DNA from 3 places in the Photobacterium sp. GB-50 genome. Region 3 is predicted to be linked to each of the others. Evidence: predicted binding sites of a transcription regulator. Region 3 holds the regulator's gene; each other region holds the start of a gene.
The links. The regulator PurR, encoded in region 3, represses purine synthesis genes. The targets are predictions, from matches to a motif close to TNANGNAAACGTTTNCNTNA.

Region 1 (7,849 bases), on a different contig from region 3:
GATGCGCCTAAACCATAAGAACCTTCACGGTAGGTTTGAGGAACAGCCATTAGTGCTTCTTCTGTGGTTCGAATAATAACAGGCAGAATCAAAATACTGAGTGTTAATGCACCCGATAAAATTGAATAGCCAAAACCCATAACAACCACGAAGAATGTCATACCGAATAAACCATAAATAATTGATGGAATACCAGCGAGTGATTCTGTACAGAATCGAATGACTTTAACTAAACGACTGCCTACTTTTGCGTATTCAGTTAAGTAGATAGCCGTCATAATACCTAACGGTGCTGCAACTGAGATAGAAGCAATAACCATATAGATAGTTGAGACGATCATTGGCCAAATTCCTGACTCTTGGCCAATAGTGGTATAGCCAGAAGTAATAAAGGACCAATTAACATGGGCTAGACCATTACTTAAAATGTACCAAATCACCCAAAGTAAAAAACCAACCGTGATACCTGCTGATAACCAAATTAAAAATAAAGCGATCTGATCTTTACGTTTTTGTGCTTGCGGGTTGGCTTTGGCCAATACCGATGTATTTGCTGTTAATGACATAACTTTTACCTCGCACGCTCACGGTTTAAAAACAAAAGCGCGCCGTTTAGCATCATGATGAAAACCAGAAGGACAATACCTGTAGCGTACAATGCACTGGCGTGAATACCGGTTGCGTAAGACATTTCGATAGCAATATTTGCCGTTAGTGTACGTGCCGACTCTAATAGACCATCAGGCATAGCAGGGGAGTTACCCATCACCATAATAATTGCCATCGTTTCACCTAGAGCACGAGCAACACCTAAGATGACGCCAGTCATGATGCCTGAGCGAGCTGCCGGAACCAGTAGTTTGAAAATGGTGAACATCGATGATGCTCCCAATGCTAAAGACCCTTCTTTATACGCACGAGGTACAGCGCGAATAGAGGTTTCAGATACCGTAATAACTGTTGGTAAGATCATGACGGCAAGCACGATGATACCCGCCAGAATAGTGTTACCAGCAGGGACATTAAACACTTCTTGGATAAGCGGCACGATAATAACTAAGCCAAAGAAACCATAAACGACAGAAGGAATACCAGCTAATAGTTCGATCATTGGACGAATTAAATCGGCTAGACGTTTTGGGGCTACTTCTGCAATAAAAATAGCAGTTAAAACACCAATGGGTACACCTAACACAACAGCACCAGCCGTTGAAACCAGTGATGCAACGATCATTGGTGCAATGCCGTATAGCGCTGGTGGTAACCAATCAGTACCAAGGACGATACCAGCTACACCAGCTTGCGCAAAGGCAGCATAACCTTCGCGGAAAATAAAGTAGCCAATGGTAATAAGAGATAAAATGCCGATAGCGGCACTTAGCATAAATAGATTTTTAAAGACTATTTCTCGCCAATCAATTCGTTTTTTTGATTTTAGCGAAGAAGTGCTCTTTGCTGTTTTTTCAATATTCGCGATGGTCATTACTTACTCCAGAACCAGTACAAAAGTGACCGGTTACTGACAAACAAAAAACGCTCAGCCCTAATGAGCTGAGCGTAAAATACTAATTAATGTGTAGAAATGAAGCCTTTGTTTTCAACAATTTTCTGTGCGTCTGCTGATTTCATCCAAGATAGGAATTTTAGCGCTTCAGCAGATGGACGGCCTTCTTTGAACACAACAAGGAATGGACGCTGTACTGTGTAGTCACCAGACTTGATTGCAGCAACAGAAGGTTTGTGACCGTCGATCGCTAGAGGTTTAACAGTATTATCTACTGAACCTAAAGAGATATAACCAATAGCAAATGGGTTGTTTGCAACGGTTGTTTTCAGCTGACCATTACCACTAGCAACTTGTGCTTTCTGTGAAATAGCTGAAACTTTAACGCCATTGATTTTTTTCTTTAGTTTCATGATGTCTTCAAAAGCACCACGAGTGCCTGATGCTGTATCACGTGTAGCAACAACGATTGGCTTATCTTCACCGCCAACTTGTTTCCAGTTAGTTACTTCACCTTTATAGATTTTTGCAACTTGCTCTTTTGTTAGGTCAGAAACCGGGTTGTTGTTATTAACAACAACAGCGATACCGTCACGAGCAATAACCACTTCTTGTACTTCAGGCGATTCTTCTGATGCTTTAAGTGCACGAGAAGACATACCAAAATCGGCTGAGCCATCGTGTGCAGTACGAATGCCAGCTGATGAACCTGGGCCTTGAACCTCTACTGTTACATCGTTTCCTTTCGCGTAAGTCTCACCAAAAACTTCCATAAGCGGTGTTACTGAGCTTGAACCTACAACAGAGATAGTTTCACCTGCAATTGCTGCAGTGCTAGCTACCATTGTTCCTGCTAAAGCGATTGCACCGATAATCTTTGTTTTCATTTTCCTAGTCCTTCGTGGTTGCTTATTACTGTAGATATAAATGAACGTGACAAAGATTAGGAAAGTTGTGTGACACTTATGTTTCAGAACTTTGAACACTCTATGAATGTTGTCACAAATACTTAATAGGGATTAATTGGGGCGTTAATTGAATGTTATTAAAGCGGTAAGTGTGCTTTATCGCTATTTGGTATCTTGTTTTTATGGGGTAATTTATATAGTTACAGCTGCTTGTGAGCGATTTTTCACCTATTTATATTCTCAAAGATTGAATGTTACGATGCGTAGAACTTAATCGTTGTTAGATGAAAGCTTATTTACGATATGAATATGAGCCTCTATATCAGAAAGTTGTTTGACACTTTATCTATAGTAAAATGAACGGTTGTAATGGATAGTTAAATTGTAATGACTTCCTAACCAGACTTTTTATGTTAATAAAGGCTATCGATGTTAAAAAAAGCGCAGCAAATGGTGGTGTTTAATGCTCTAACCAAGCAGAAGAGTTTTACAAAGGCTGCTCAATTACTGGAAATTTCGCGTACTCAAGTGAGTAAACTGGTTCAACAATTAGAAGAACGTCTAGGTGTACAACTCGTACAGCGAACAACACGTTCTTTTGCGTTAACAGAATCAGGGCGAATTTTTGCGAAACATTGCGAAGTTGTTGTCGATGAAATTAATGAAGCTGAGAGTGAGCTGTTGATTTTTGGTGATAGCCAGCAAGGATCATTACGGGTGGGTATTGCCCAGTCATTTGCTTCAAATCATGTGGCGCCTTATATCAATGAATTTCATGAACAAAACCCATTAGTTAATCTTGAACTCAGCTTATTTGATCATCGTGTTGATTTGATCTCAGAGCAATTAGACTTATGGATAGGTTTTATGGATTCTCCTCCTCAAGGTTTTGTTGCTCGCCACTTAACAAATTGTGACTTTGTTTTAGTCGCGAGCCCTGATTATTTAGCAAAATATGGTGTGCCTTATCATCCTGATGATTTACAACATCACAATTGTATTACGTATTTTAGTCGTGAGCGTAAAGACAATATTTGGAATTTCAGCTTAGGTAATGAAGAACAACAGGTGAAGGTAACGGGCAATTATCGAGTGGATTCTGCTGATGCAATACGCGATGCAACCATTTCTGGTAATGGAGTAGGGTACTTAGCGACGTATTTATTAAAAGATGAAATCCGCCAAGGTAAATTAATTCGGTTAATGCCTGATTGGCAGTTAACACAACATATGCCATTGTATGCAGTTTATCCTCGCCATAAGTATTTACCCTCGAAGGTGAATCTTTTTATTGAGTTTATTCGTGAACATATCGCGTTAGGGAATATCTCATGTCAGGTATAGTGAGCCATTAAACTTTTCATGTTGGTAAGTCTTTATTTTCATCAATCATATGATGTAAAAAACAGCAGCGTGACGCAAACGGTTAGCTAAACGCTGTTTTAAATGTTTCTAATTGTAAATTATGGGAACAATACTATCCCATATAAGAACCAATCAAACGCTTTTCGTTTGCTTAGCTTGAAAAGTAGCCGTTTCCTGTGTTTTTTGTTTCTCGATTGTTAATTGTAATAACAATTTGATCCTTGTCACGTTTTTATTTCTCAATAGAATCCCCCCGCAATCGTTTACTACTACACATTGGAGATTGACCATGCATTATTTGGTCGGCATCTTAGGCATTATTGTTATTTTTGCCGTTGGTTTTTCATTTTCAGAAAATCGTCGTGCAATTAATTGGCGTAGCGTGTTGGGTGCATTTTGTATTCAAGTTATTTTTGCGGGCTTCATTTTATACATTCCTATTGGTCGTGTAGTTTTAAACAGCATATCTGGTGCCGTATCCGGTATTCTTGAATATGGCCATGAAGGTACGGAATTTCTGTTCGGTCAATTAGCACAATTTAAATTAGGTTTCATTTTCGCTGTTAACGTTTTGCCTTCAATTGTGTTTTTCTCTGCGCTAATTTCTGTACTGTATTACTTAGGCGTTATGAAATGGGTGATCAGTACGATTGGTGGCATATTACAAAAGCTACTGGGTACAACACGTACAGAGTCAATGTCTGCAACGGCTAATATTTTTGTCGGTTCAGTGGAAGCGCCTTTAGTTGTTCGACCATTTTTGGCTCGAATGACACGTTCAGAATTATTCGCAGTAATGGTTGGCGGTTTAGCATCTGTTGCTGGTGGTACCATGGTGGGATATGCGGGATTAGGTGTTCAGCTTAAGTACCTTATCGCAGCAAGCTTTATGTCTGCTCCTGCAGGTTTGATGATGGCAAAGTTGCTTGTTCCTCAGACTGAAGGTGTTCACACCATGGAAGAAGAAGACGATGGTGAAGAAGACGAACCAGTTAATATGGTTGATGCCGCTTCTCGTGGTGCGTTAAGTGGTTTACAAATAGCTATGGCAGTCGGCGCAAGTTTACTGGCGGTTATCAGTTTAATCGCGCTTGTGAATGGCGGCTTAGGTCATATTGGTAACTGGTTAGCCTCTTTGGGTCAGTGGTTAGGTTTTAACTGGGATGGTTTACATCATTTAAGCCTTGATATGATCTTTGGCTATCTATTTGCGCCTGTTGCATGGTTAATTGGTGTGCCATGGTCAGAAGCAACAACCGCTGCAAGTTTGATCGGTACTAAAATTGCCGTTAATGAATTTATTGCATTCGCTGATTTAATGAAGCCAGAAACTGTCGCTAAATTAAGTGAGCACTCCCAAGCGATTGTGACCTTTGCATTGTGTGGTTTTGCTAACTTAACCTCTATTGCAATGTTAATGGGCGGTTTAGGTGGTATTGTCCCACAACGTCGTCCTGAGATTGCACGTTTAGGTATGAAAGCTATTTTTGCTGCAACACTTGCTAATTTAATGAGTGCGACATTGGCAGGTTTATTTATTCCTCTTTCACTGTAGTATAGAAAGCAGAATAAAATACAAAAACAGAGAGCCGAGGCTCTCTGTTTTTGTATATGTGTTTCAAGTCGCGATTAAATAACAAAAAGGAAACGAATATCATGAAATCTGATGTGGATAAGCTTGTAGCAAAACATGCTGAACTCATTCATAGCGATGGATTGAAAGTTCGCTCACATACTCAGCGAGAAGACGGTGAGTGGATCCTGCATACGTTGATGATTGAAGGTTACGACGTCCCATTTAAATTTAAACGAAAGAAAAAATATCAAAGTTTAAATGGCTGTAAGGTGAATATGACCTATTACCCTGAAGTGATAATGGTGGCAGGGTTTGAAGTTGAAACGATGAAAGTGGTTCGAATTAAGCGCTATTAATGATTTTCCTTATTTCAAAGAAAAACGCCAAGATGCATAAATAGCAACCTTGGCGTTTTTTTATCACGTATATGGATACGGGTTAACGTTGACTATTCATTTGTTGAAGCTTATCTCCGATAGGACCTGAGAAATTAAAGCCATCATGAACATCCCAGTTAATTGACCACGTCATTACACCGCCAAAGTTAGGATACAGTTTAGTCGGTACGACCGAGCCACAGCTACTGCCTTTGGTGACACAATCTAGTGCATCAATAATATTTTGTGTTGGTGCTTGTCCAGAGTTCGCGGAACTTGGTCCTGACGGCAAGCCAATCGCAACTTGATCATCGCGAAGTGGTGCAAATTGACTGCCATCTGCCAGTTCAAACCCTTCTACTAACATTTTGACTGAAGCCACCATCATATCAACCGATCCTTCAGGGGCGACTCCTGACGTATATGGATTTGCTAAACCACCGTTGTTATATAGTTGTACATGCAGCAGATTTAGCATGTCACGTAACTCATTTATCATCGGGATGTAAGCGCCCCAAATTCCTGAGTAAGCAATCATGCCGCCTTGAACATAAGGGTGTTCTGGTGCCATGGTTAAATACATATCACCACCAATGTTGGCTTCGATTTGTTTTAACGCAACGGGTAAACGGGCTTGGATCTCTGTGCCATGGAGTAAGTTTGACCCACTTTCTAAGTCAATATCGAGTCCGTCAAATCCCCACTCATTAATAATATCAGTCAAGCTTGAAACAAAGTTTGCTTGGTCGGCATCGTTATTTAAAGTGATAGTACCCTCAGCACCACCCAGTGAAAGAACGATGATTTTACCTTGTGCGCGTAATTCACGAACATCATCTTTAAATTGTTGTGGATCAAGCGGCTCACAACTACTGCGAATGTCACCGTTGTATAAATTAAAGTGAACAGTACCGTCGCTGTTGCGATCATTATCAGCAAATGCGATATCGATAATATCCCAAGCGGGTGAAATATCACGAAGACGTATTGGACAGCCAGAGCCATTAACGAAGTTATGCCAATAGCCAATTAAGTTATGTTGAGTCTCAATCGGTTCTTGAACTTTTACACTGGCTGCGGTTGATAGTGCGGTTTCACCGTTACCATTCGTAGCGAGGGCTGTGACAGTGTAATTACCTGCAGATTGCGCCGTCCAAGAACTGCTATAAGGTGCAGTTTTATCGGTTGCAACAACATTGCCGTTAATAATGAAATCAACTTGTCGAACATCACCGGCTAGTGCTGTCGCTGTTGCTGAAAGGGTGAGTGCTTTACCTAGTGTGACAACAGAGCCACTACTTGGAGATGTTAAGCTAGTAACAAGAGCCTGATCGCTTACAGTAACCGTAGCGCTAGCTTCATTCGTGTTCGCTTCATTATCAGTGGCAACGGCTTTAATCGTGGTATTACCTAAATCTGATGCTAACCACTGTGTGCTATAAGGAGCTGTGAGAACGGTGTCAATAAGTTGTTCGTTAGCATAGAAACTGACTTGTTCGATAGTACCATCGGCATCAGTAGCATCAGCATCAATCGTCAGAGTCGTTCCTGCTAATACCGTTTGTTGATCACTAAGAGAGGTGATCTTAACGTCAGGAGCAATGGCGCAAATTCCTAAATCTGTCCATGCATCTGTCCAATACTGTCCCTCACCAGGCTTATAAGCCCAATCAGATGATGATGAACACCAACCTGCGATGTCACAACGGTATTTATGATTATTACTCTCTACTAAATCACCTGCTAGATAATCAGTACCAGATTTAAAGGTTGGAATATCACCACAACCACCACCAACAATAACGTCATCAACAGTAAGAGTTATCGCACTTGATGTGGTTGTACTATTTTCATTGTCTGTTGCTTTGGCTGTAATTTGATGATTACCAGCCGTTGATGTCCATTGTGCAGTGAATGGGGCTGAAGAACTTGTTGCGATTAGTTGGTTATCAACAAAGAACGCTACCTGAGTGACGGAGCCATCTTTATCTTCGGCATTGGCTGTGATCGTTACCGTATCGCCTTCAGAAATAGGAGTATCAGATGTTGGTGAACTAATTGAAATACTTGGCGCAAGGTTTTCACTCGCTGAAACGACACTAATATTCACAACATCTGT
Region 2 (7,849 bases), on a different contig from region 3:
AGGTCGAAATCCAAATGACATTGAGTTGATGATGTTTGCTCAGGCGAACTCAGAGCACTGTCGACATAAAATCTTTAATGCAGATTGGACAATTGATGGTGTTGATCAAGACAAGTCATTGTTCAAGATGATCAAAAATACCTATGAGCAAAACCATGAGCACGTATTGTCGGCGTATAAAGACAATGCTGCAGTAATGGAAGGCTCAAAAGTAGGGCGTTTCTTCCCCGATCCAGAATCTCGTCAATATAACTACCACCATGAAGATACTCATATCTTAATGAAGGTAGAAACGCATAACCACCCAACCGCTATTTCCCCATGGCCGGGCGCATCAACAGGTTCGGGCGGTGAAATTCGTGATGAAGGTGCAACGGGTATTGGCGGTAAACCTAAAGCAGGTTTAGTGGGCTTTACTGTCTCTAACCTTAAAGTTCCGGGGTTTGAACAACCTTGGGAAACTGATTTTGGTAAACCAGACCGCATTGTTACAGCGCTTGATATTATGCTTGAAGGCCCACTTGGCGGCGCGGCATTTAATAATGAATTTGGACGTCCAAACCTATTGGGTTACTTCCGTACTTACGAAGAAAAAGTGACGTCGCATGCCGGTGAAGAAGTACGTGGTTACCATAAGCCAATTATGATCGCGGGTGGTATGGGTAATATCCGTGCTGATCACGTACAGAAAAAAGAAATTCCAGTTGGCGCGAAGTTAATTGTTCTTGGCGGCCCTGCAATGAATATCGGTCTTGGCGGTGGTGCTGCTTCATCAATGGCATCCGGTCAATCGGCAGAAGATCTGGATTTTGCTTCTGTACAACGTGAAAACCCAGAAATGGAACGTCGCTGTCAGGAAGTGATTGATCGCTGTTGGCAGCTGGGTGACGCTAACCCAATTGCCTTTATTCACGATGTGGGCGCGGGTGGTATTTCAAACGCTTTACCTGAGTTGGTTGATGATGGCGAGCGTGGTGGTAAATTCCAACTTCGTGATGTTCCTAACGATGAACCAGGTATGAGCCCGCTAGAGATTTGGTGTAACGAATCTCAAGAGCGTTATGTTATGGCCGTTGCACCAGAACATATGGCGGTTTTCGATGCGATTTGTCAGCGTGAACGTGCGCCGTATGCCGTTGTGGGTGAAGCGACAGAAGAGCGTCATTTAACCTTAGAAGATAGCCATTTCGACGATACGCCAATTGATATGCCAATGGATATTCTATTGGGCAAAGCGCCGAAAATGCACCGTGATGTAAAATCACAAAAAGTAGAAGGCCAAGCGATTGACCGCAGTGGTATTGACTTAGTTGAAGCGACGCAGCGTATTCTCCGTCTGCCAGCTGTGGCTGAAAAAACCTTCCTTATTACAATTGGCGATCGCACAGTTACCGGCTTGGTTGCACGCGATCAAATGGTAGGTCCATGGCAAGTACCTGTTGCTAACTGTGCAGTTACTGCTGCTAGTTACGATACCTACCATGGTGAAGCGATGTCTATGGGTGAGCGTACACCTGTTGCATTACTCGATTTTGGCGCATCTGCACGCTTAGCTGTCGGTGAAGCGGTTACTAATATTGCGTGTAGCGATATTGGTGATATGAAGCGTATCAATCTTTCGGCTAACTGGATGTCACCAGCAGGTCACCCTGGCGAAGATGCTGGCTTATATGAAGCCGTGAAAGCGGTCGGTGAGGAGTTATGTCCAGCACTTGGTTTGACGATTCCTGTTGGTAAAGACTCAATGTCAATGAAAACCAAGTGGCAACAAGACGGTGAAGAGAAAGAAGTGACGTCTCCATTGTCGCTGATTATCACTGCATTTGGTCGTGTTGAAGATGTGCGTAAAACCGTGACACCTCAGCTGCGTACAGATAAAGGTGATACAAGCCTGTTATTAGTCGATTTAGGTTGTGGTAAAAACCGCCTAGGTGCAACAGCACTGGCGCAGGTTTACAAGCAATTGGGTGATAAGCCAGCTGATGTAGATAGTCCTGAATTACTGAAAGGCTTCTTCTATGCAATGCAATCGTTAGTACGTGATGAAAAACTACTCGCTTACCACGACCGTGGTGATGGTGGCTTATACGTCACGCTAGCGGAAATGGCATTTGCAGGCCACACGGGTATTGAAGTTGATATTAATACTGGCGGTGAAGATGCAGTTGATGATGTATTAGCCTCGCTATTTAACGAAGAGTTAGGTGCCGTTATTCAAGTACGTACTGATGATCTTGATTTTGTTCAGTCGGTACTTGCAGCAAACGGTCTTGAAGCATGCAGCCATATTTTAGGTACTGTGGTTGAAGAAGATGTTGTTCGTATTTGGAATGGCAATGACTTAGTGCTAGAGCAAAACCGTACCGAACTTCGTGCCGTATGGGCTGAAACTACTTACCAAATGCAAGCGATGCGTGATAACCCAGCTGGCGCATTGCAAGAATTTGAAGCCAAGAAAGATACCCAAGATCCGGGTTTAAATGTGAAGCTGACGTTTGATATTAATGATGATGTAGCGGCTCCATTTATTGCCCCTGCGATTAATCTTGGCGCTAAACCGCAAATGGCGATTTTACGTGAGCAAGGGGTTAACTCTCACGTTGAAATGGCGGCAGCCTTTGATCGTGCAGGCTTTGATGCGAAAGATGTTCATATGAGTGACATTTTAGCGGGTAACGTGAAACTTGATGGTTTCAACGGCTTAGTTGCTTGTGGTGGTTTCTCTTACGGTGATGTATTAGGTGCGGGTGAAGGTTGGGCGAAGTCAGTATTGTTTAACAATATTGCGCGTGATCAATTTGAAGCTTTCTTTAACCGTAATGATACGTTGGCATTAGGTGTTTGTAACGGTTGTCAGATGATGTCTAACCTTCGTGACTTAATTCCAGGTGCTGATTTATGGCCGCGTTTTGTACGCAATGAATCTGAGCGTTTTGAAGCTCGTTTTAGCTTGGTTGAAGTACAACAAAGCCCATCATTATTCTTTAACGAAATGGCAGGCTCTCACATGCCAATTGCGGTATCTCATGGTGAAGGTCGTGTTGAAGTGCGTAATGCTGATCATCTTGCTGCATTAGAGCAAGCCGATATTGTTGCACTACGATATATTGATAACTACGGTAAGCTAACAGAACAGTACCCTGCGAACCCTAATGGTTCACCAAACGGTATTACCAGTGTGACGACAACAGATGGCCGTGTAACCATCATGATGCCGCACCCTGAGCGTGTGTTTAGAACCGTTGCAAACTCATGGCACCCAGATGACTGGAGTGAAAATAGCCCATGGATGCGTATGTTTAGAAATGCGCGTGTTAATTTAGGTTAATAAAGAACAGCGTTGAAGAATCAAAAAACCGCCAGAAATGGCGGTTTTTTATTCTTCTTGTATAAAAATCACTTTTTCAACCCTTTAATTGATAATAATCACATTAAAAATTGAAAATAGACGGTTATAATTGGGGAATAAGATGTAATGGAATTTTTATTGCGATAAAGGATTATATATGGGAGAAGGTATTCCCAGAGTTTTACGTTTATGTATTGCATCCCAAATACTGGCAGTGCTGGTTGCGCTGAGCATTTTTCGTCAATTCGACCGATTTGACCAATTTTTTACTACCTCTCAAATAGTTATAGTGCCAAATATTATCGTTTTACTGGTCTTATTTTCTGGCGTGTTGGCAATTATTGGTTTACTAAAAGGTCAAAAATGGGGATTTCTTCCTCTGTATTTCTACATACCTGCTGCAACGATGTTTCTTAATATCAGTATTATTCCGATACTCCCCGAACTTGTCCCTAGTATTTATCGCAATCAGGTGATCTTAGGGCTAAATAGTGTAGTTTTAGTGTATTCAGTTTTTTTATTATTGCGTAGGATGGATCGAAACTTACTGCATGAAGTTTAAATAAATTTAAATTTGTCTGTAGGATCTGCGATAATGAGAGCAATTAAATCAATTGCTTGTAAGTAAAAATATTACTTCTGCTCAGTAAAGGATGATGAGAATGAAAAAAATTGAAGCGATAATTAAGCCATTTAAGCTTGATGATGTTCGTGAGGCATTAGCGGAAGTAGGTATTACTGGCATGACGGTGTCTGAAGTGAAAGGATTTGGACGTCAGAAAGGCCATACCGAATTATACCGTGGCGCAGAATACATGGTCGATTTTTTACCTAAAGTGAAAATTGAAATTGTTGTCACTGATGAAGTAGCAGAGCAATGCATTGATACGATTGTTGAAACGGCACAAACAGGTAAGATTGGTGATGGTAAAATCTTCATGTTTGATATTGAACGTGTAGTGCGTATTCGTACCGGAGAAGAAGACGAAGACGCGATTTAAGTTGTATAAGAATACAAAAAAGGGGCATTACATTGACTGTAATGCTCCTTTTTTATTGCTAATTCACATCAGGGACCACAGGGTTATATCGGCCTGGTTTGTAGTTCATTGCAAGGACAATATTTAGGGTAATTGCACCAAGAATTGAAAGCAATAAAGTGGTTGGGGTAACAAAGAAAAAGGATGCAACCAAGATACAGATATCTATCGACATTTGGATTTTTCCTGCTGAAATACCAAATTTATCTTGAAGGAATAAAACCAGAACATTAAATCCACCAAGACTGGTGTGATGACGGAATAATATCAGCATACCAAGCCCCATCAATAAGCCACCAATCACTGCGCAGTAAATTGGATTAAGCCAACTGATAGCTAATACATGGTGAAGGTTATCCACCATAATAGAGACCAATGCACCAGATAAGACGCTGCTAATAGCAAAAGATTTGCCCATTCTAAACCATGCCATTAAATAAAACGGACAGTTCATTAAAAAATACAGCTTACCAAAAGAGATATCGACAAAATGGGTGAGTAGTAACGCGAGTCCTGTCGTGCCTCCCGTTAATAACTGGCTTTGCTGTAGAAAAAATATGCCCTGAGCAACAATAAATGTCCCCGTTAAAATAGCGATCATATTTTCATGAACAGGATGTTTAATACGACTCAATGGAACAACTCCTTGTAAATAATAAAGCCATAGTAAGAGGGAATAAGAATTTATAAAAGTTTACGTGTGAAAAGCACTTTTTAGCGTTGTAATTTATTTTTTACACTGTTGTAAATAATTTTATTGTTAAAATACTTGCCATCTATATTTGATTTAAAATCGAGCCATGAATCGTATATCAAGATGAAAATTATTCATGCTCTATTGAAAATAAACCGAGTTAATCATTAAGAAAAAGAACAATTAGGACTACCTGATTTAGATCAATTTATGTAAGATAGACGATAATTAACAAGCAAGACGAAAACGTTTGCGTCCACGTGGCGCCTAGCATTGCGATTTTTCAGTTTTTGCTCAAAATGGTATTTAACTTAGCTGAGTTAGGAGATACAGATGCTAAAGCGCGATATGAATATTGCTGATTATGATGCGGAACTATTTGCAGCCATTCAGGAAGAAACAGCTCGTCAGGAAGAACACATCGAGTTGATTGCTTCTGAAAACTACACAAGCCCACGTGTAATGGAAGCGCAAGGCTCTCAGCTAACAAACAAATATGCTGAAGGTTACCCAGGCAAGCGCTATTACGGTGGTTGTGAGTTTGTTGATAAAGCCGAGCAACTGGCTATCGACCGTGCTTGTCAGCTATTTGGTGCAGAATACGCGAACGTTCAGCCTCACTCAGGCTCACAAGCGAACAATGCTGTTTACATGGCACTTCTGAATGCTGGCGATACCGTACTAGGTATGAGTCTTGCTCACGGCGGCCACTTAACTCACGGTTCACCTGTAAACTTCTCTGGTAAGCTTTACAACGTGATCCCATACGGTATCGATGAAAGCGGTCAAATTGATTACGCTGAAGTTGAAGCGTTAGCGCTTGAGCATAAACCAAAGATGATCATCGGTGGTTTTTCAGCTTACTCTCAAATTGTTGATTGGAAACGCATGCGTGAAATCGCAGACAAAGTTGGCGCGTACTTCTTTGTGGATATGGCGCACGTAGCGGGTCTGATTGCAGCGGGTGTTTATCCTAACCCAGTTCCACATGCACATGTTGTTACAACAACAACGCACAAAACACTAGCAGGTCCTCGTGGTGGTCTTATCCTTTCTAATGAAGGTGAAGATCTTTATAAGAAGCTGAACTCTGCAGTATTCCCTGGTGGTCAAGGTGGCCCTCTAATGCATGTTATTGCGGCAAAAGCAGTCGCATTTAAAGAAGCAATGGAGCCAGAATTTAAAGACTACCAAGCACGTGTTGTTGAAAACGCAAAAGTAATGGTAGGTGAATTCCTAGAGCGCGGTTACAAGATTGTTTCTGGTAGCACTGAAAACCACTTATTCCTTGTTGATTTGATCGATAAAGGTATCACTGGTAAAGAAGCCGATGCAGCACTAGGTGCCGCTAACATCACAGTTAACAAAAACAGTGTACCAAATGACCCACGTAGCCCATTTGTAACATCAGGGATCCGTGTTGGCACACCGTCTATTACTCGTCGTGGCTTTACTGCTGATGATGCGCGTCAACTTGCAGGTTGGATGTGTGATGTTTTAGACAATGTTGATAACGAAGAAGTTATTGCAGAAACAAAAGCAAAAGTTTTAGATATTTGTAAGCGTCTACCTGTTTACGCTTAATCTACTTAGATGCATTAAGTAACATAACTGTCGAGTTATGATGATAAAGGCTTACCACTAGGTAAGCCTTTTTTATATTTTGCGCTTTTTCGGAGTGAACAATAAACCGACTATTCGTGGCTTTTTAATCAAAATGAGTAGAAAAACAGGGTGAATATTCTCATTAACGGTTTTAAATGAGTTACACTGAAGCGATTAAATGTAGGAGGCTAAATGCATTGTCCTTTTTGCGGTGCGAATGACACCAAAGTAATCGATTCACGATTGGTTGCGGATGGCCACCAAGTGCGCCGACGCCGCCAATGTTTAGCTTGTAATGAACGTTATACGACCTTTGAAACGGCCGAATTGGTAATGCCTCGTGTGGTGAAAACCAATGGCAATCGTGATCCGTTTAATGAAGAAAAACTTCGAGGTGGTATTCAACGCGCATTAGAAAAACGCCCTGTGAGTACGGATGACATCGAGCGTGCGATTAATAATATTAAAACTCGTTTACGCGCAACTGGAGAGCGAGAAGTGCCTTCAGAGATGATCGGCAACTTAGTGATGGAAGCATTAAAAGAGCTCGATAAAGTCGCCTATATTCGCTTTGCATCGGTTTACCGTAGTTTTGAAGATATTCGTGAGTTTGGTGAAGAAATAGCCAAACTAGAACGTTAAGCTGAGTGTAATGTTTACTAACCTTGATACACGATTAATGCTACGCGCTATTCAGTTAGCTAAACGTGGTTGTTTTACAACAGCGCCAAACCCGAAGGTGGGTTGTGTTATTGCTAATGGCGATGAAATCCTTGGTGAAGGTTTTCATTTTCGCGCGGGAGAATCCCATGCGGAGGTGTTTGCATTAAAACAAGCAGGTGCGCGCGCGAAAGGTGCAACAGCCTATGTCACTTTAGAGCCCTGCTCTCATTACGGACGCACACCACCTTGCGCTGAAGCATTAATTAAATCAGGCGTAAGTAGAGTTATTTGTGCCATGGTTGATCCTAACCCGTTAGTGGCTGGATGTGGCGTTGAAATGTTGCAAAAAGCGGGGGTAGATGTGCAAGTAGGGCTTCTTAAAGAAGAGGCTCAAGCCATTAATAAAGCGTTCATTAAACAAATGACAACCAAGATGCCGTATGTTGAATTAAAACTGGCATCAAGTCTTGACGGTAAAACAGCGTTAGCGAACGGTGA
Region 3 (7,849 bases):
TAGCTGCTCCAAACCAAAACCTTTGGTATTAGCAACACGACCTAGCGCCACAATAACCTGATCAAATTCAACGTCGACCGTTTGCTCTGTCGTAAGATCATCAAGCTTAACGTGGTGATATTGCGCAGATCCTTTCTCTACAAAACTAACGGCTTTGTGTTTAAGAAGTACTCTAACACCTTCATGAGTTAGCTTTTGATAGATTAAATCGGCTGCATCTTTATCTTCACGATTAAGTAGCTGATCTGCCATTTCAACTAAGATGACAGATGCGCCAAGACGATTAAACGCTTGAGCTAATTCACAACCAATAGGACCACCACCCAAAATCAATAACTTTTTAGGTAAAGTATCTAGTTGCCATAGGTTATCGGACGTTAATGGATTGACTGTGTTTAAGCCTGAAATATTGGGCAACAATGGGGAAGCCCCTGTTGCGATAATGATATTACGTGTGGTGATCACTTTGCCGTTAACTTCTACTTCCCAAGGCGACAAAATCGTCGCGTCACCTTGGATACAATTCACACCAAGCTTGCTGTAACGTTCAATAGAATCATGCGGTTCGATATCTTTGATAACGTTGTGAACACGAGTCATAACGGCTTTAAAGTCGATTTTTTCAATTTTAGCTTCAATACCAAATTGTTTTGCTTGTTGCAGCTCATAAGCGCTATGAGCGACACGGATTAAGGCTTTAGATGGCACACAACCTGTGTTTAAGCAATCGCCGCCCATTTTATGACGCTCAATTAATGTGACTTCCGCTTTTACGGCTGCCGCGATATAGGAGCTGACTAAACCGCCAGCACCAGCACCAATTACCACTAGGTTTTGATCAAATACTGTAGGTTTTTGCCAACCGCTATAAACCTTTTGGCTTTTGATGTAATAAATAATTGTTTTTGCGAGCAGTGGGAAGATCCCGAGTAATACAAGAGATATCAATACAGGAAATGAGATGATTTCGCTCAAACTATTAATGTTACTCAGTTGAGTACCAGCATTCACATAAATAGCAGTTCCAGCCAGCATCCCAAGCTGACTGACAAAGAAGAAGGTACGAGTTTTAATCGGGGTTAAACCCATTAGTAAGTTGATCAGAAAAAACGGCACTACAGGGATTAAACGCAGCGTTAATAGATAAAATGCGCCTTCGTTTTCAATCCCTTGATTAATGGTCGCGAGGCGTTGTCCAAACCGCTGTTGTATCCAGTCTTGCAAAATATAGCGGCTTGATAGAAAAGCCAATGTTGCACCTATTGTGCTGGCAAAAGAAATAATAATAAGGCTAGGCCAAAAACCAAATAATGCCGCTCCGAGCAACGTTAAAATGGCAGCGCCGGGTAAGGAAAGGGCTGTCACGGCAATATAGAGTACAAAGAAAAACAAGTAAGCAGTGAAAAGTTGACTTTCAATCTTTGCTTGTAGGGCTAATTGTTCTTGTTTGATGAACTCAAGGGTAAGGTATTGGCCTAGATCAAAATGTAGCCATAACGCAATAAGGCTGACAATGACCAGCAGTAATAGCGTTTTTTTCTTATTCATTTGCCTGATCCTTTTTCGTTATGTTTTTATCTGATGCTTGCACGTTATCTTGAGCAATATCGTTAGGCGTAATAGGAAGAGAACAAAAGCCTTGTGCTGGCACATCGAGCGCAGTGTTAAATTTCGCCGACAAGTTCTGAAAGCTAACTAAAGCAGTGAGTTCAATAATATCATCACTGCTATACCATTCTTGTAGCGCGACAAGCATTTCATCTGTCACTCGTTTGCCTGTTATTGTCATCGCTTCAGTGTAGGCCAACACAGCGCGTTCTTGATCTGTAAACAGCGTAGAGTGTTGCCAGTTGGCGAGTGCTTTAATTTTATCTTCTGAATCACAACGTTCGGCGAGCTTCATACCATTGGCATCAACACAAAAGGCACAATCGTTTAATTGTGAAACACGCACACAGACCAAAGATCGCATGACATCTTGAATCGGTGACTTCTTACGGTCGAGAAAACCAAAAAAAACTGCGACTAACCAAAATAAAACAGGTTTACGTCCCCATAGCTTTGCAGGGTTTAATACTTGACCATAGTGGCGAGCTTGAAGCCATAGCAAAGGCTTTACCCATAAAGAGTCAATTTTTTTGATCGAAATGCGCATGTTATTCCTTAAAAAACACCCTAAACATAGGGCTTATACGATCTTAGTCAGTAGCAGTAGTAAACATGTAGACCTTAACAACAGACATTGTATTTCATTTAATGATAAATATTTCTTTTTCTTCAATTGGTTGGTGAAAAAATCAGCAGGAGATAAGACAGTTTAAAGCGCCACGTTATTTATTAGTGAGAAGATGGGTTATTGGTCGTATTAGCAAATAATTAGGCATGGAATATAAATAAAGATAATTATCATTTATATAAATCAAGGAGTGCAAAACGGAGGGAATTAATTTAATGGCAAAAGTTTGTTATTATGCAATTAAACCAAATAAATATTGAATTTTATAAAGGAAGATAAGGATAATACGGAAATTATTTTTGAAAGGTATACTTAGAAATAAAAGAATGGGGGCTCTTTTATTCCTAAGTATTTTATATTTAAGACAACTTATATTTTTAAGATAAGGCAGATAATAGTTCATTTCGACGTTGCTCAGGAATAACTGACCAATGTTGACCGCTAATTGCGCCTTCCAATGCCCAAAGCAATTCAATACTCAATGGACTTGTTTGTGATTCTTGAAGTGCTTTATATGCGCCAAGAGAGCCCACTGCTAGAAGTTGTTCAATAGTGTTTATGCCTGCTTTTTTAAGCATTCTTTCATTTGATAATCGTAGATTAGGTAAATCTTTAATTCGGTCAGGTACGCAACTCTCCTTTTCTTGCTTGTCTTTTTCTGCTGCATCCAGTGAATACCTACCTTGAGCTACAATCTTTGTGGGTTCATCCCACCATTGGTCGGGTATTGCATAGTGCTTGGTTACAACAGGGAAGCCACGTTTTTTATAAACATAGGGTTCCAAGCCAGCTTGTTTGAATTCCTTTTCAGTTTCAGCATTTGCACGTAAGTGAAGTTTATCGTTCACAACTAATGCAAACATTGTATCACCAGAAAAAATGCCAAAACCGCCAAACATCGACCGTGATTTTATTGAACCAAAATGGTCAAATAATTTTAATGAATCTTTTAATATTGGTTTATCCATGCTTCTACTCGGTGAAAAAATATGAGTGTCACCTAAACATTAAGAGCGAGGAAATAGATTAATTAATCTACACATTGATACTGTCAATATATTGTTAAGTTTGTGTCATAATATTGTCGGTTCAATAATAATCCTTCGGTAACCCCGCTACCTTGAATTATTAACATAATTTTTAGGCCGGTGGTTTTGCGTCTTAATCTTTCAATTAATTTGCCAGTTCGTGACTATATAAAGTTATATTAAATAATACTTTTAATATTAAATCTAAGCTCTCAAAAATGTGATATTGGTTCAGGTATTTGTTCTTAGCTTATTTTAATAAGCTTTATAATTATAAATACTCATGATTGTTTTTTATAAGTAAAAAAAAAGCCAACAAGGTTAACTTATCGGCTTTTCCTTAACATAGAAAGATAAATTTTATTAGTTGAGATCTTTAACCGATTTTCTCTCAACAAGTTTAGGCGTCATTTCAAAGGTTTGACGCTCATGATTCTTGTCTTTCACACGCTCTAGCAAGATTTCGATGGCCTTTTTACCTAAACGACGTTTAGGCTGGTGGATAGTTGTTAGCGGTGGCGCAAAGTAGGGCGCAAGGTCAATGTTATCGTAGCCAATGATTGAGATATCACCAGGAACACGCAGACCTGCCTGTTCAAAGGTACTGATCAGAGCCATAGCCATAATGTCGTTAAAGCAGAAGATAGCAGTAGGGCGATCTTCCATTGCGATAAACTTATGAGCAGCTTCAACGGCTGACTCACACTCAAAGTCACCGTCAAGTAGCCAATTAGCATTAACAGTGAGATCTGCTTCTTTCATCGCTTTACGGAAGCCCTTTAGGCGCTCTTGACAAGTAGACTTATCAACTTGTCCAGATAAACAGCCAATTTTCTTATGACCATTTTCAATAAGGTGCTTAGTCGCAATATAACCGCCGTTTTCAGCGTTATCTAGAATATTATCAGTATGTGGGCTTTCTGGGCCCCAGTCCATGATAACCATAGGAAGATCATTTTTACGCTCAAGTAAATCGAGCAGCATTTGATCCAGATCGCTGCACATAACCAATAGGCCATCAACACGCTTTTCAGAAAGCATACGCAAGTAATCACGTTGTTTTTCTAAGTTACCTTCGGTGTTACATAAGATCAGTGTGTAGCCTGCACCATAACAATATTCTTCAACACCATGCACAACTTCGGCAAAAAATGGGTTAGTCGATTTAGTGACTAACATGCCGATAGTACGTGTTGTATTACATTTTAAGCTTCGCGCTACTGCACTTGGGGCGTAGTTAAGTTCATCTACTGCAGCCAAAACTTTTTGTTGCGTTGCTTCTGCAACAAAGCGTGTTTTATTAATCACGTGCGACACTGTAGTAGTTGATACACCTGCCATACGTGCAACGTCTTTAATGGTTGCCATATTTATTCTTCTTATCATGGTCAGATTAGGATCTGACAAAGGTTTTTGATACCAAATTGATTAATTACGTAGTCTATGGCTTACGAGTTCACTCGCAGAGATGAAGATCCTTTAGTTATTAGCTACTTAATTATTCAATTTGATACCGAATTATAGGGTGTTGCAATTATCATGGATCATAAACAACTAAAGCCGCAGTAAAATGCGGCATTAGAAGATAGAAACTATTTTTACACTAATTACACATGTAATCGCTTGCGATCACATTTTACTGTGTGTTTTGCGTTGTGCAATCTTTCTATTCAACTTGATTGAATTAATTGATCATTAACCGTAAAAACTCGATGTTTGTCATGCTAATAGCTTCAATTTATTGTGTATATCTAGTCATTAATAGATAAAACGTTAAAAAACAGAATGATTGGCTGATAAAAGATAAGGAAAATCACCACTTGGATGAGTATGAACACTGACAGGCCAACCATATAAGGTATCTATTACTTCAGGAGTAAGAACTTGTGTTGGCGTGCCGTCGGCTTTTATTTCTCCTTCATTAAGGAAAATCATCCGATCAGTGTATTGGGCTGCAAGGTTTAAATCGTGCAATACCACAATTACAGCGGCGCCTTGTATAGCCATATTTTGGGCAATTTGTAAGGTGTGGTGCTGGTGGGCGAGATCGAGTGCTGAGGTGGGTTCATCTAACATCAAGATACATTTATCACCGGCTTTACTGAGTTGTGTTAAAACCCGGGCAAGGTGTACACGCTGTTTTTCACCCCCCGATAAGGTGGGGTAGAGACGTTTAGCTAAATTGTTAATATCAACGTATTGCATGCTTGATGCTGTTGCATCTTTCAGTTCAGGCGAAGTGAGCTGCAATGGAATTGCGCCTAGCTCGACAACTTCTTTCGCGGTAAAGGCAAACGATAATGCGCTATGTTGTGGAAGGACACCTAAGTGACATGCCAATTCTTCCCGAGCCCAATTATTAAGCGGTTGATCAAAGAAAGAAACCGTGCCTGATTTTGGCGTAATCTCACCACATAATACTTTTAACAGGGTACTTTTACCTGCACCGTTTGGCCCAAGTAATGCGGTGACTTCTCCTGCGTGAATATCAATATCAAGATGATTTAGCAGGACTTTATCACCGAATTGTAATGATAAGTCGCGAGCCTGAATAACACAGACTTTGTCGCTACTTGCTGTAAAATCGACCTTTGCTGAATGATTTAACGTCATGACATCTGACTCTTTTGATTAACTAATAAATAGATAAAGAAAGGCGCGCCTAACATGGCGGTGATGATCCCAACCGGCAGTTCTTGAGGCGAGAATGCGCTTCGAGCAATCATATCGGCAACCAAGAGGATTAATCCGCCAAGTAAAGCCGAAATTGGCAATAAGGTTTTATGATTTGGACCTGTTAGCATTCTCCCCACATGAGGAATAACCAAGCCAATAAAGCCAATCGGGCCACAAACGGCAACAGTCATACCCACTCCCGCAGCACATGTAATAATTAAATTACGTTTTAGTTTTTGGGTGTTAACCCCCATATGTCGAGCTTCAGCTTCGCCTAATAACAACGCGTTTAAATTACTGGTATGACGATAAAAATAGGTAAAGAGTAACCCGAATGTGCAATAGGCGAGAATAATGCCTGTCCATGTTGCACCAGCCAGTGAACCCATTGACCACAATGATAAATCACGTAAGGCTTGATCGTCGGCAACATAATTGAGTAACCCAAGCCCTGCGCCTGAAATTGCGGTTATCGCGACACCAGCGAGTAGCATGATCATCACCGATGTGCCGTTTTTATCTGTGCCTAAGCGATAAACTAAAACGGTGCTGATTGCGCCGCCAATAAAGGCAAAAATAGGCACAATAGCGAAGTTTAAAAGCTGAGGGAATGATGCGGTGAGAGGGGCAAATAAGACAATGGCCAATGCAGCACCTAAGCCTGCACCGCCCGTGATTCCGATGATCCCAGGATCTGCAAGCGGGTTGCGAAACAGTCCCTGTAGTACAGCGCCACATACAGCTAAAATTGCACCGATAGCAAAACAGAGAAGCGTACGTGGTAAACGAATTTGATGGATCACTAGGCTGACATGTTTAGCAAGTTCATGATCACCGGGTAATAGTGCTAACAAACTTTGTTTATAACTGATCGCCATAGGACCTATAACAATAGAAGAAAGCCCTGTAAAAATAAGTAAGGCGATACTTATTATATAAATATGATGGGCTGAGAAGCGTTTTGCATACATGTAACAACAACCTTACGCACGAATAAATAGGGAAGATAGAGGCGTAATTTAAGGATAAATAGCCTGATTAAGCTTTAAAGCTTCATTAACACTCTCGAGTCCTAAACCACCAATGAGCGCAGTACTTTTTATTGTGAGTAATGCATTATTTGTTGCAGCCGGTGTTGCGGCAATTAATGGCATTTGGGCAATTAGATCTTGCATGTTTTTGATCTTGCTAGCTGTACGTGTGCTCAACAAAATAATATCTGGTTGCATGGTAACAATTGCTTCACCAGATATAGGCTTGTAGTTACTGATTGATGTTGCAGCAGGGTTTTTAGCACCAGCAAGTGTAATGATGCTATCTGCAGTAGTATTACTTCCTGCAATGTTAATTGGGCGACCATCATGGATCATTAAGAACAAGACTTTTTTAGGAGTCTTAATATTGGCAGTTGCAGTATTAATTTTATCTAGCTGAACATTAAGCTTTTGTTTTAGCTTTTCAGCACGATCTTGATGATCAGTGAGTTTAGCAATCTGATCAATACGTGTAAGCAAATCTTTGACGGTTTCCCCTGAGTTAACAATATCAACTTCAACACCTGATTGCTCAAGTAGGTTAAGTGTACTTTGTGGCCCCATTTCATTAGAACCAACAAGGTGAGTCGGGGATAAAGACATTAAGTTCTCAGCTGAAAGCTGGCGGTGATAACCCACTTTAGGAGTTGATTTATCCACTAATCCTTTACTTGTTAGATCAACGGCGACGACTTGATCAGTAGCATCTAAGGCGTTAATGATTTGAGTAACTGAAGCACCAGCACTGATGATTTTATTTTTCTCAGTTGCTGAGTCCGTACTTGCTTGCGCGTAGCTACTAAGTCCTAACACCAGCGTCAATAAAGAGGTTTTTAATAGAGAGAGTTTATGCATTGTTTGATTCTTCCATAAGT

Region 1: a site for PurR is predicted at 3,827-3,846, ahead of C9J41_RS04480 (NupC/NupG family nucleoside CNT transporter). Genes of this name have one in related genera too.
Region 2: a site for PurR is predicted at 5,322-5,341, ahead of glyA (serine hydroxymethyltransferase). Genes of this name have one in related genera too.

The regions. Positions count from the first base shown of each region.
Region 1 covers NZ_PYNX01000002.1:400,357-408,205, forward strand. Annotated here, with positions in the region: gene pstA (phosphate ABC transporter permease PstA) at 1-566, opposite strand, end outside; gene pstC (phosphate ABC transporter permease subunit PstC) at 572-1,483, opposite strand; gene C9J41_RS04470 (phosphate ABC transporter substrate-binding protein) at 1,570-2,391, opposite strand; gene C9J41_RS04475 (LysR family transcriptional regulator) at 2,842-3,756, shown strand; gene C9J41_RS04480 (NupC/NupG family nucleoside CNT transporter) at 4,067-5,332, shown strand; gene C9J41_RS04485 (hypothetical protein) at 5,434-5,709, shown strand; gene C9J41_RS04490 (Ig-like domain-containing protein) at 5,792-7,849, opposite strand, start outside.
Region 2 covers NZ_PYNX01000001.1:578,062-585,910, reverse strand. Annotated here, with positions in the region: gene purL (phosphoribosylformylglycinamidine synthase) at 1-3,328, shown strand, start outside; gene C9J41_RS02635 (hypothetical protein) at 3,507-3,911, shown strand; gene glnB (nitrogen regulatory protein P-II) at 4,012-4,350, shown strand; gene C9J41_RS02625 (YitT family protein) at 4,409-5,023, opposite strand; gene glyA (serine hydroxymethyltransferase) at 5,417-6,667, shown strand; gene nrdR (transcriptional regulator NrdR) at 6,881-7,330, shown strand; gene ribD (bifunctional diaminohydroxyphosphoribosylaminopyrimidine deaminase/5-amino-6-(5-phosphoribosylamino)uracil reductase RibD) at 7,341-7,849, shown strand, end outside.
Region 3 covers NZ_PYNX01000017.1:9,399-17,247, forward strand. Annotated here, with positions in the region: gene C9J41_RS16925 (FAD-dependent oxidoreductase) at 1-1,548, opposite strand, end outside; gene C9J41_RS16930 (carboxymuconolactone decarboxylase family protein) at 1,541-2,155, opposite strand; gene C9J41_RS16935 (TfoX/Sxy family DNA transformation protein) at 2,614-3,204, opposite strand; cyclic di-GMP riboswitch class I at 3,339-3,429, opposite strand; gene purR (HTH-type transcriptional repressor PurR) at 3,628-4,632, opposite strand; gene C9J41_RS16945 (heme ABC transporter ATP-binding protein) at 5,038-5,877, opposite strand; gene C9J41_RS16950 (iron ABC transporter permease) at 5,874-6,911, opposite strand; gene C9J41_RS16955 (hemin ABC transporter substrate-binding protein) at 6,960-7,829, opposite strand; gene C9J41_RS16960 (biopolymer transporter ExbD) at 7,822-7,849, opposite strand, start outside.